DNA from 2 places in the Shewanella sp. SP1S1-7 genome. Region 2 is predicted to be linked to the other one. Evidence: predicted binding sites of a transcription regulator. Region 2 holds the regulator's gene; the other holds the start of a gene.

Region 1 (4,424 bases), on a different contig from region 2:
TCGCCACTGATGCTGCGTCGGGGATTTGCAGCATAGTATCCACAACGCCAGGAATAAACGATGGCTCAACTCTTGGTCGACCTATGCCTTCAATCTTACTGCCATTGCAACAGGTTAAGCTGGCATCGCCACTCTGATAGAAATCAAAAAACACCGAGTTTTGTGGATCAACTACGCAAAGCTGGGTTGCCAACCTTTGATAGCGAATGTAACGGCCTATGGTCGCCGATGTGCCGCCTGTGCCCGGACTCATCACTATCCAACGCGGGATAGTATGTGGCTCGCGCTCCATCTGATTGAAAATCGAATTGGCAATATTGTTATTACCGCGCCAGTCGGTCGCGCGCTCGGCGTAGGTGAATTGATCCATGTAATGGCCGCCAAGCTCTGCGGCGAGGCGTGCCGATTCGGCGTAAATCTCACTGGAATGGTCGACAAAATGACATTGGCCGCCATAGAAAGTGATCTGCTCAATCTTCTTTTTAGCCGTGCTTTTAGGCATTACGGCAATAAAAGGTAAACCGAGTAAGCGGGCAAAATAGGCTTCAGAAATCGCCGTGCTGCCCGATGAGGATTCAATAATCGGCGTGCCTTGCTTAATCCAGCCGTTACACAGGGCATAGAGGAAGAGTGAGCGGGCGAGGCGATGCTTTAAGCTGCCTGTCGGGTGGGTACTTTCATCTTTAAGATAAATATCTATGCCATCGAGCATAGGTAATTCAAGTTTAATCAAATGGGTATCGGCGCTGCGCTGAAAATCCGCTTCAATCTTGCCTATCGCATGGGCTTCCCACGTTGGGCAGAGTCTGCGAGCGCTGTGTGAGTCCACTGGCGGTTGAATTGTGTTAGATATCATCATAGTCACTTCGAAAGGGATCATTGTTAGAGCATATCACAGGGACGTGCAAAGCGGTTTTATTGGATCTGCTTGGAGTCACTAGCTTGAAGTCGCGCGAAGCGTGATTGATGTTAAAGACAAATATCGCGAACTAAAAAGATGGCTTCAAACAGAAGTGCAGTTTAATACAAAGAATGTAATCAGAACAAAAGGAATAGATGAAGTTATGGCAGATAAAACTTGGATAGACAAAACGGAAATTGAACAAGAGGGGTATAGATAATGAAAGAAATGGTGGAGGGAGAAGGATTCGAACCTTCGAAGGCTGAGCCGTCAGATTTACAGTCTGATCCCTTTGGCCACTCGGGAACCCCTCCACAAACTTTCTTTACTTTTAAAGCTGAACCAAACATTGGCCATGTTTGATACTTGAAAATGATTATCTGCGTTAGAGATAAAGATGGTGGAGGGAGAAGGATTCGAACCTTCGAAGGCTGAGCCGTCAGATTTACAGTCTGATCCCTTTGGCCACTCGGGAACCCCTCCACGAAAACCTTTAACGCTTTTGTAAAACTCTACATCATTTTCGAACAACACTCACAAACTTACAGTGCAAATGGTGGAGGGAGAAGGATTCGAACCTTCGAAGGCTGAGCCGTCAGATTTACAGTCTGATCCCTTTGGCCACTCGGGAACCCCTCCTCAATTGCGGCCGCCATAGTAGTCAGAAACCTTTTGCATGTAAATACCCAATTTAAAAATTTTCCTAAAGTTATGCATCAAATGGTCGATTAACTAACAACGAATTGTTTTGACGATGTTTTTTTATGCAAATTGATGTTCCTTTAGTCAACGAAGCCCAAATTGGCACCCGCTTAAACGCGGCGATAGAAAACGACAGACGGGGTGAATTCGCCCTGTTGCTGTCGTTACTGTCGGTTGACGCACGGGACATGGCGCAATTTCAATGGCAAAACGAGCTTGATATGGCGCAAAAATTACAGCGTCAGTTCGAATTACCACCGCAGCAAAGCTTAATGGCAGATTTATCTTCTGCCGAACCTGTTGTCGATAATAGCAGTATTTTTATGGCGCAAGGTCCGCGGGCATTTCAATTACAGCAGGCACTGCGACCGGAAGCCTTAGTGATCCGAGGCAGTGAGAGCGTAGCAATGGCCGAGGCCTTGAGTAACTGTGATCATGTCACCCAGCTTAGGCAGAGGGGCCAACTCAGCGCGCCTAAGGTTGAAATCATGCATTTTGCCGATCAATTGGCAATCCAACGTAATCTGGTGCCTCTGCTTGCTTCTGCCTAGTTACCCATTTCCAGCAAGTCCTCTTCAATACCAATAGCGTCAATCTGCGCCATTTCAGTAAATAAGCGTGAGCTAAAGCCAGTTATCTTGAGGCTTAATTACCTATAATTCTGATTAACCTATCGAGTTACCCACTTACCGCGCAAATAAATTAGCGGCATAGTTTAGTGATGTCGTTAATCAGTCGCTTTATAAATAAGGAATACAGATGAAAGGCATAAAAGAAGCACAGAATCCGGCAGTAAATGACACTTGCACCGATTGTGGCAGTTTTGTCGATATCGGCGCCGTCATTGATGAACACGATACCTTATTGACGTTAAATTTTGTTGGCGATAGCGCGCAAACAGATGCAGAAAGTATGGCGAGCCGTGCCCAAGCTCGATTTGCTGAAGTACAAACTGAGTTTGTGACCACGGCTGCGGGTATCGATTTACTGCTGACCTTTGGTGTGAGCGCCGAGAAAATGATTTTCCAATTGGAAAACGGTTTATAAGTTTTTGTGCAGCACTTTTAGCGGATAGATTTTAGCGGATAGAATTCGAACTTAATCGTTTTAACTGTCTAAAAATGCTGCAGTTGTTAACTGAATTGTAATAAATTGTGCCACATGTTGCTGCACTTACAATAGATAGTGTAATCTGCCTCCAAATAAGAATAATTCAATCAGCTTAATTGCACATTTCAAGCTACGTTTGCGCGTAGCAAAGACCTTTAGCCCAACACGAAGTTTTGTAGGGAATCAGCGTGAAGCGACGTCAGCATCAGCATTTATTGGAGTCTTTGGTTCAGTCAACTGCAAAACAGCAGGGCGATTTCACCAAGACAGCAGAGTTAGCCACAGAGTTGTTGTGCCAGAATTTAGCGGTTTCTTTGGTGTCAGTGTGGACGTTTTCAGCTGATCAACAAACGCAAACACTCGTTGCACAATTTGGTTCTATGATGTTGCAAGACATTCATAGGCCTAAACTATTACAAGCTTGTCCCCGTTATGTGCACGAGCTTAAAACCCTGCGCCATATCGATGCCGGCAATGCCCTGACCGATCCCCGTTTAAGTGAATTGGCAGAGTGCTACTTTATCCCGCGGCACATCAATTCAACTCTCGACATCGCCATTCGCATCAACGGTCGTCTCGAAGGTGTGCTCTGCATCGAGCGGGCGCAATTCACTCCCCATTGGCACGACAGCGAAATCCACCTATCGTGCCAGATGGCCGATCAATTAGCCCTGACCTTAGCGACAAAACACAGCTACGACAAAGAAGAAAGCTTGAGCTTGTTTCGCTGCGCGACTGAGCAATCCCGGCAGATCAGCATGCTCATTAATTTGCATACTGAAAAAGTCGAGTATGTGAATCAGGCGCACAGTGAAATCACTGGCATGCCCCGTGAGCAGATAATCGGCGCAAATATCCGTGAATTGGCTTTTTTTAAGCAGCATGCCCAATTAGCCGAGCAAACCCTAGCGCAGATATTTAGGGGCGAGATTGCCAAAGGCGAAGTGCAGTTTAGTCGTGCCGATGGCAGCCGCTATTGGCTGACATACGTCTTGAGTCAATTCATTACTGATCGCGGCAATCATTATGCCTTGGTCTCGTGTGAAGAAAATACCGATGAGCACAACTACAAGTCAGAGCTTGAACGCCTCGCATGGCGCTGTGGATTAACGGGGTTACATAACCGCACCCACTTTAATCGAGTGCTTGAACGTACCAATAAGGGACTATTGTTATTAGTCGATCTGGTTGGATTTAAGCGGTTTAACGATACCTATGGCCATGAGAATGGCGATAGCTTATTGATTGAAATCGCTCGCCGTTTGAAACATTTCTCCGAAATCAATAAAGCTACTGAAATTGCCCGTGTCGGCAGCGATGAATTTGCCGTGCTGCTGACCGATGATAACGCGGTATACGATCTCGATTATTTTAGTACGCGTCTGTATCAGCATCTGGCTATGCCTATCTTAATCGGTCGCGAACAAGTCGAGCCCAAGCCTGCCTTAGCTGTGGTGGATATTGCCTCGGTGGCGAGTTTGTTTGCGCCGTTAACCTGTGCCGATATTGCTGTTCAGTATGCTAAAAAGAAAAAGGGCACAGCAATCCAAGTGTTTAACAGCACTTTATTGAGCGCATTTAAAGAAGATGCACAGATAGAGCGCGATTTACACAGTGCCATTCGTGGCCGTCAGTTTGAGCTTTATTATCAGCCACTGAGGGATTTAGAGCAGAATACTTATATTGGCGCTGAAGCTTTAATCCGTTGGCA
Region 2 (4,424 bases):
CTGACTCATTACAAGCCTTGCTAGAGAAGCAACAAAGCCGTTTGAATCAACAAATGTCGCATCAGCAAGTTGATGCCGCGTTACCCGCATGGGCAAAGGGCTTACAAGCGCCGGCAGCGGCAAAAGTGGAGCGTCGCGAAGCGCCTGCTACTTTTGATAAGAAGCCACAAACATCACAGAAACAAAGCGCTGATATTGAGGCAATGCGTGATGAGTTAGCCTCATTGCGTAATTTATTGACACACCAAGTGTCCTCTTTGATGACAGAACATAAAAAACGCATCGACCCCGTCGGTGCTATGCTCGAGGCCAAGTTACTTGAGGCTGAATTCTCCCCTGCGGTTGCGAATAAATTAGCGGCGCTGAGCCAACATTATACGCCTGCAGAATTAGTCAGAGCCTTACCTCAAAGTTTAGCTAATATGCTTGATAATCAAGGTGATGATATTGTTAAACAGGGCGGGGTGGTTGCATTAGTGGGTCCAACGGGTGTGGGTAAAACCACGTCATTAGCGAAACTTGCAGCCCGTTTTGCTGCCCATCACGGTGCTGAGCATGTGGCTTTGATAACGACAGATCATTATCGCATCGGAGCCTATGAGCAATTAGCAACTTATGGCAAAATAATGGGCTGCCCTGTAAAGCAAGCTCATGATCTAAATGAATTAGAGCAAATTCTCTATCAGTTTAGGAATCGCAAGCTAGTATTGATAGATACGGCTGGCATGGGACAGCGAGATATGCGTCTTTACCAGCAACTTGATAATTTAACTGCAAATAGCAGGATACCTATCCGCAGTTATCTGGTACTGTCTGCGACAGGACAGCGCCGTGTGCTGCAAGATGCAGTCAATCATTTTAAACGCATTCCCCTATCTGGTGTCGTTCTCACAAAACTCGATGAATCTGTGTCGTTAGCAGGGGCATTAAGTGTGTTGATCCAAAATGGATTACCATTAAGTTATGTTACTGATGGACAAAGAGTTCCTGAAGATATGAAAGTTGCGGATACCTTAGATTTAGCCCAGCAGGCACTCGCAGCGTTAGATAGTACAGAACAACAATCATTACAAGACACAGCGTGGTCAGATAATATGGCCTGTGCATTTGAGTAGATTTATGACCCTGGATCAAGCAAGTGGTTTACGTATGATGAATCAACCCTATAACGAAAAAGTGAAAGTAATCGCGGTCACAGGTGGTAAAGGCGGCGTTGGTAAAACCAGCGTCTCCATTAATACTGCTGTGGCATTAGCCGAAAAAGGCAAGCGTGTCTTGGTACTTGATGCTGACCTTGGCTTAGCAAACGTCGATGTCATGCTGGGTATTCGCGCCGAGCGTAACCTCTCCCATGTTCTCTCTGGTGATGCAGAGCTTGACGATATTATCGTTCGTGGCCCTAAAGGGATTGGCATAGTGCCAGCCACTTCAGGAACACAAGGGATGGTGGAATTAAGCCCAGCGCAACATGCTGGGTTAATTCGCGCATTTAGTGAGATGCGGACTCAGTTTGATATTCTAGTCGTAGATACTGCTGCTGGGATTTCAGATATGGTGCTCAGTTTCTCACGTGCATCGCAGGATGTGCTGGTCGTTGTTTGTGATGAACCCACATCAATTACCGATGCCTATGCCCTGATAAAAATCCTCAGCCGTGAGCATGGTGTGTTCCGTTTTAAAATAGTTGCCAATATGGTGCGTAGTTTACGCGAAGGTATGGAATTATTTGCTAAACTCAGTAAAGTGACCGACAGATTTTTAGATGTCGCCCTTGAATTAGTTGCAACTATTCCATTTGACGAAAACTTACGTAAATCAGTTCGTAAGCAAAAACTGGTAGTTGAAGCTTATCCTAAATCACCAGCGGCGATTGCGTATCAAGGATTGGCAAATAAAATTCTGAGCTGGCCTGTACCGCAGCAACCTGGTGGGCATTTGGAGTTTTTCGTTGAGCGTTTAGTGCAACGACCAGATTTTCAAGAGGAAAAAACGAGTGAATAAAGCCGCTGCGTATACTTGTTTAGACAATAAATCGTCGATCGTTGAACAGTATGCTCCGTTGGTGAAAAGAATTGCGCATCATTTACTCGCCAGATTACCTGCCTCAGTGCAGCTAGATGATTTACTCCAAGCTGGGATGATGGGTTTATTAGAAGCATCATCCAAGTTTGATGGTGGCAAGGGTGCGAAATTTGAAACCTTCGCCGGCATACGTATACGAGGGGCGATGTTAGATGAAATTCGCCGTGGTGATTGGGTGCCTCGTTCCGTTCATCGTAATAACCGCAAGGTTGCACATGCTATTGATGAGTTAGAGCAAGCGCTGGGTCGTGATGCACGCGACACAGAAATTGCAGAAAAACTTGATATGACGCTCGATGAGTACCATCATATTCTTAACGATGTTTCTGTCGGAAAAATCATAGGGATAGAAGACTTAGGCGTATCTCAGGATATACTTACAGTGAGTGATCGGTCCGATGATGATTCATTTGAAGCATTAGCTGAGAACCAATTTCATTCTGCTCTGGTTGAGGCAATTAAATTATTGCCTGAAAGAGATGCATTAGTGTTATCCCTGTACTACGATGAAGCATTGAATTTAAAAGAGATTGGCGCCATTCTTGAGGTCAGTGAATCGCGTGTTAGCCAGATATTAAGTCAGGCAATGTTGCGATTGAAAGCTAAACTCAAGCACTGGACATAAGTATAATTATTAATCGAGCACAGAATGTCAGCTCACCGGAGGAAACCTTGGACAAGAATATGAAGATTCTCATTGTTGACGATTTTTCGACAATGAGGCGTATCATCAAGAACTTGTTGCGAGACTTGGGGTTTAACAATACCCAAGAAGCAGACGATGGCTCAACAGCCCTGCCGATGTTGCAAAAGGGGGATTTTGATTTTGTTGTTACAGATTGGAATATGCCCGGTATGCAAGGCATCGATCTGTTAAAAGCAATTCGCGCAGATGATTCGCTAAAGCATTTACCCGTATTAATGGTGACAGCTGAAGCAAAACGTGAACAGATTATCGCTGCCGCTCAAGCGGGAGTGAATGGATATGTGGTTAAGCCTTTTACCGCTGCAACGCTGAAAGAGAAGCTAGATAAAATATTCGAACGACTCGCTTGAGCAAGGATGAGCTATGAAGTCACAAACATCAGGGCTCATCACGCTCGAACAAGCTCAGCACTTGGTTGAATTATTAAGTGTCGGTGAGCAACGTCAGGCAGATGATTTATTTCGGGAGCTTGCTGCTCCACTGCAACGAGAATTATTTGAAGAGGTAGGGAAATTAACTCGGCAACTTCATAGCGCTTTAATGGATTTTCAAGTTGATAATCGTCTAGCTGAATTAGCCAATACAGAAATTCCCGATGCCAAACAACGTTTAAATTACGTTATTGACATGACTGAACAAGCGGCAAATAAAACCATGGATGCGGTAGAAGAATGTTTACCTTTGGCCAATGCCGTAACGGTGAATATTCAAAAAGTCATGCCATCTTGGGACAAATTAATGCGCCGAGAAATAGAACTCAGCGAGTTTAAGGTTCTTTGCCACGATGTCCAAGATCTTATGTCCCGTAGTTCAAATGACTCGACTCGACTGCGTGAATTGTTAAATCAAATATTGATGGCGCAAGATTTTCAAGACTTAACAGGACAAATGATACGTCGTGTTATTGATCTGGTTATGGAAGTAGAAAGTAATCTGGTTTCTATGCTGACGGTATTTGGTGAGCAGCCTATGATTGAAAGTCAGATTGCTCAGAAAAATAATATTGAAGCGGAAGGGCCGATAATGAATGCCGAGCTTCGTCAAGATGTAGTAACGGGTCAAGACGAAGTGGATGATCTTCTATCGAGTCTGGGTTTCTAACTGGGAGTCAATTTGATGGCCTTTGATGTAGATGAAGAGATACTCCAGGACTTTTTAATCGAAGCCGGTGAAATTTTAGAGCTTCTGCAAGAGCAACTCGTTGCGCTTGAAAATAATCCTGATGACACTAACTTGCTAAACGCCATTTTTAGAGGGTTCCACACCGTTAAAGGTGGCGCAGGCTTTCTTAGCTTAACTCCCATGGTCGATGTGTGTCATGAGGCTGAAAATACCTTCGATTTATTACGGACTGGTAAACGTAGCGTCAATGCAGAGCTGATGGATATTATTTTGCAGGCTGTTGATGCAATTAATACCATGTTTGCTCAAACGCAGCAGGGCGAGCAGCAAGATCCTGCCGATTCGGGTTTGTTGGCTAGGCTTAAAATGCTGAGTTCAGGTGCGCCATTGCCATCTGAAGTTGCGTCTGCAGAGGTGGTCGAAATTGTCGAACCTGAGCCTGTCGTTGAAACCATTGTTGAAACTCCCGTCCCACAAGACATCCCTATAGAGATAAGTCATAGCTCATCTTCAA

Evidence for each region. The regulator FliA, encoded in region 2, starts transcription of late flagellar genes. The targets are predictions, from matches to a motif close to CTAAAGNTNNNNNNNNNNNNGCCGATA.
Region 1: the regulator FliA is predicted to act here: its motif matches at 1,605-1,631, upstream of Q4Q49_RS00295 (VC2046/SO_2500 family protein).

The regions. Positions count from the first base shown of each region.
Region 1 is NZ_JAUOEU010000001.1:71,102-75,525, forward strand. Features, by position in the region: gene Q4Q49_RS00270 (PLP-dependent cysteine synthase family protein) at 1-880, opposite strand, end outside; gene Q4Q49_RS00275 (hypothetical protein) at 960-1,121, shown strand; tRNA gene Q4Q49_RS00280 (tRNA-Tyr) at 1,131-1,215, opposite strand; tRNA gene Q4Q49_RS00285 (tRNA-Tyr) at 1,300-1,384, opposite strand; tRNA gene Q4Q49_RS00290 (tRNA-Tyr) at 1,456-1,540, opposite strand; gene Q4Q49_RS00295 (VC2046/SO_2500 family protein) at 1,666-2,154, shown strand; gene Q4Q49_RS00300 (DUF406 family protein) at 2,363-2,650, shown strand; gene Q4Q49_RS00305 (bifunctional diguanylate cyclase/phosphodiesterase) at 2,902-4,424, shown strand, end outside.
Region 2 is NZ_JAUOEU010000006.1:8,075-12,498, reverse strand. Features, by position in the region: gene flhF (flagellar biosynthesis protein FlhF) at 1-1,115, shown strand, start outside; gene Q4Q49_RS06740 (MinD/ParA family protein) at 1,120-2,001, shown strand; gene Q4Q49_RS06735 (RNA polymerase sigma factor FliA) at 1,994-2,707, shown strand; gene cheY (chemotaxis response regulator CheY) at 2,755-3,138, shown strand; gene Q4Q49_RS06725 (protein phosphatase CheZ) at 3,152-3,889, shown strand; gene Q4Q49_RS06720 (chemotaxis protein CheA) at 3,905-4,424, shown strand, end outside.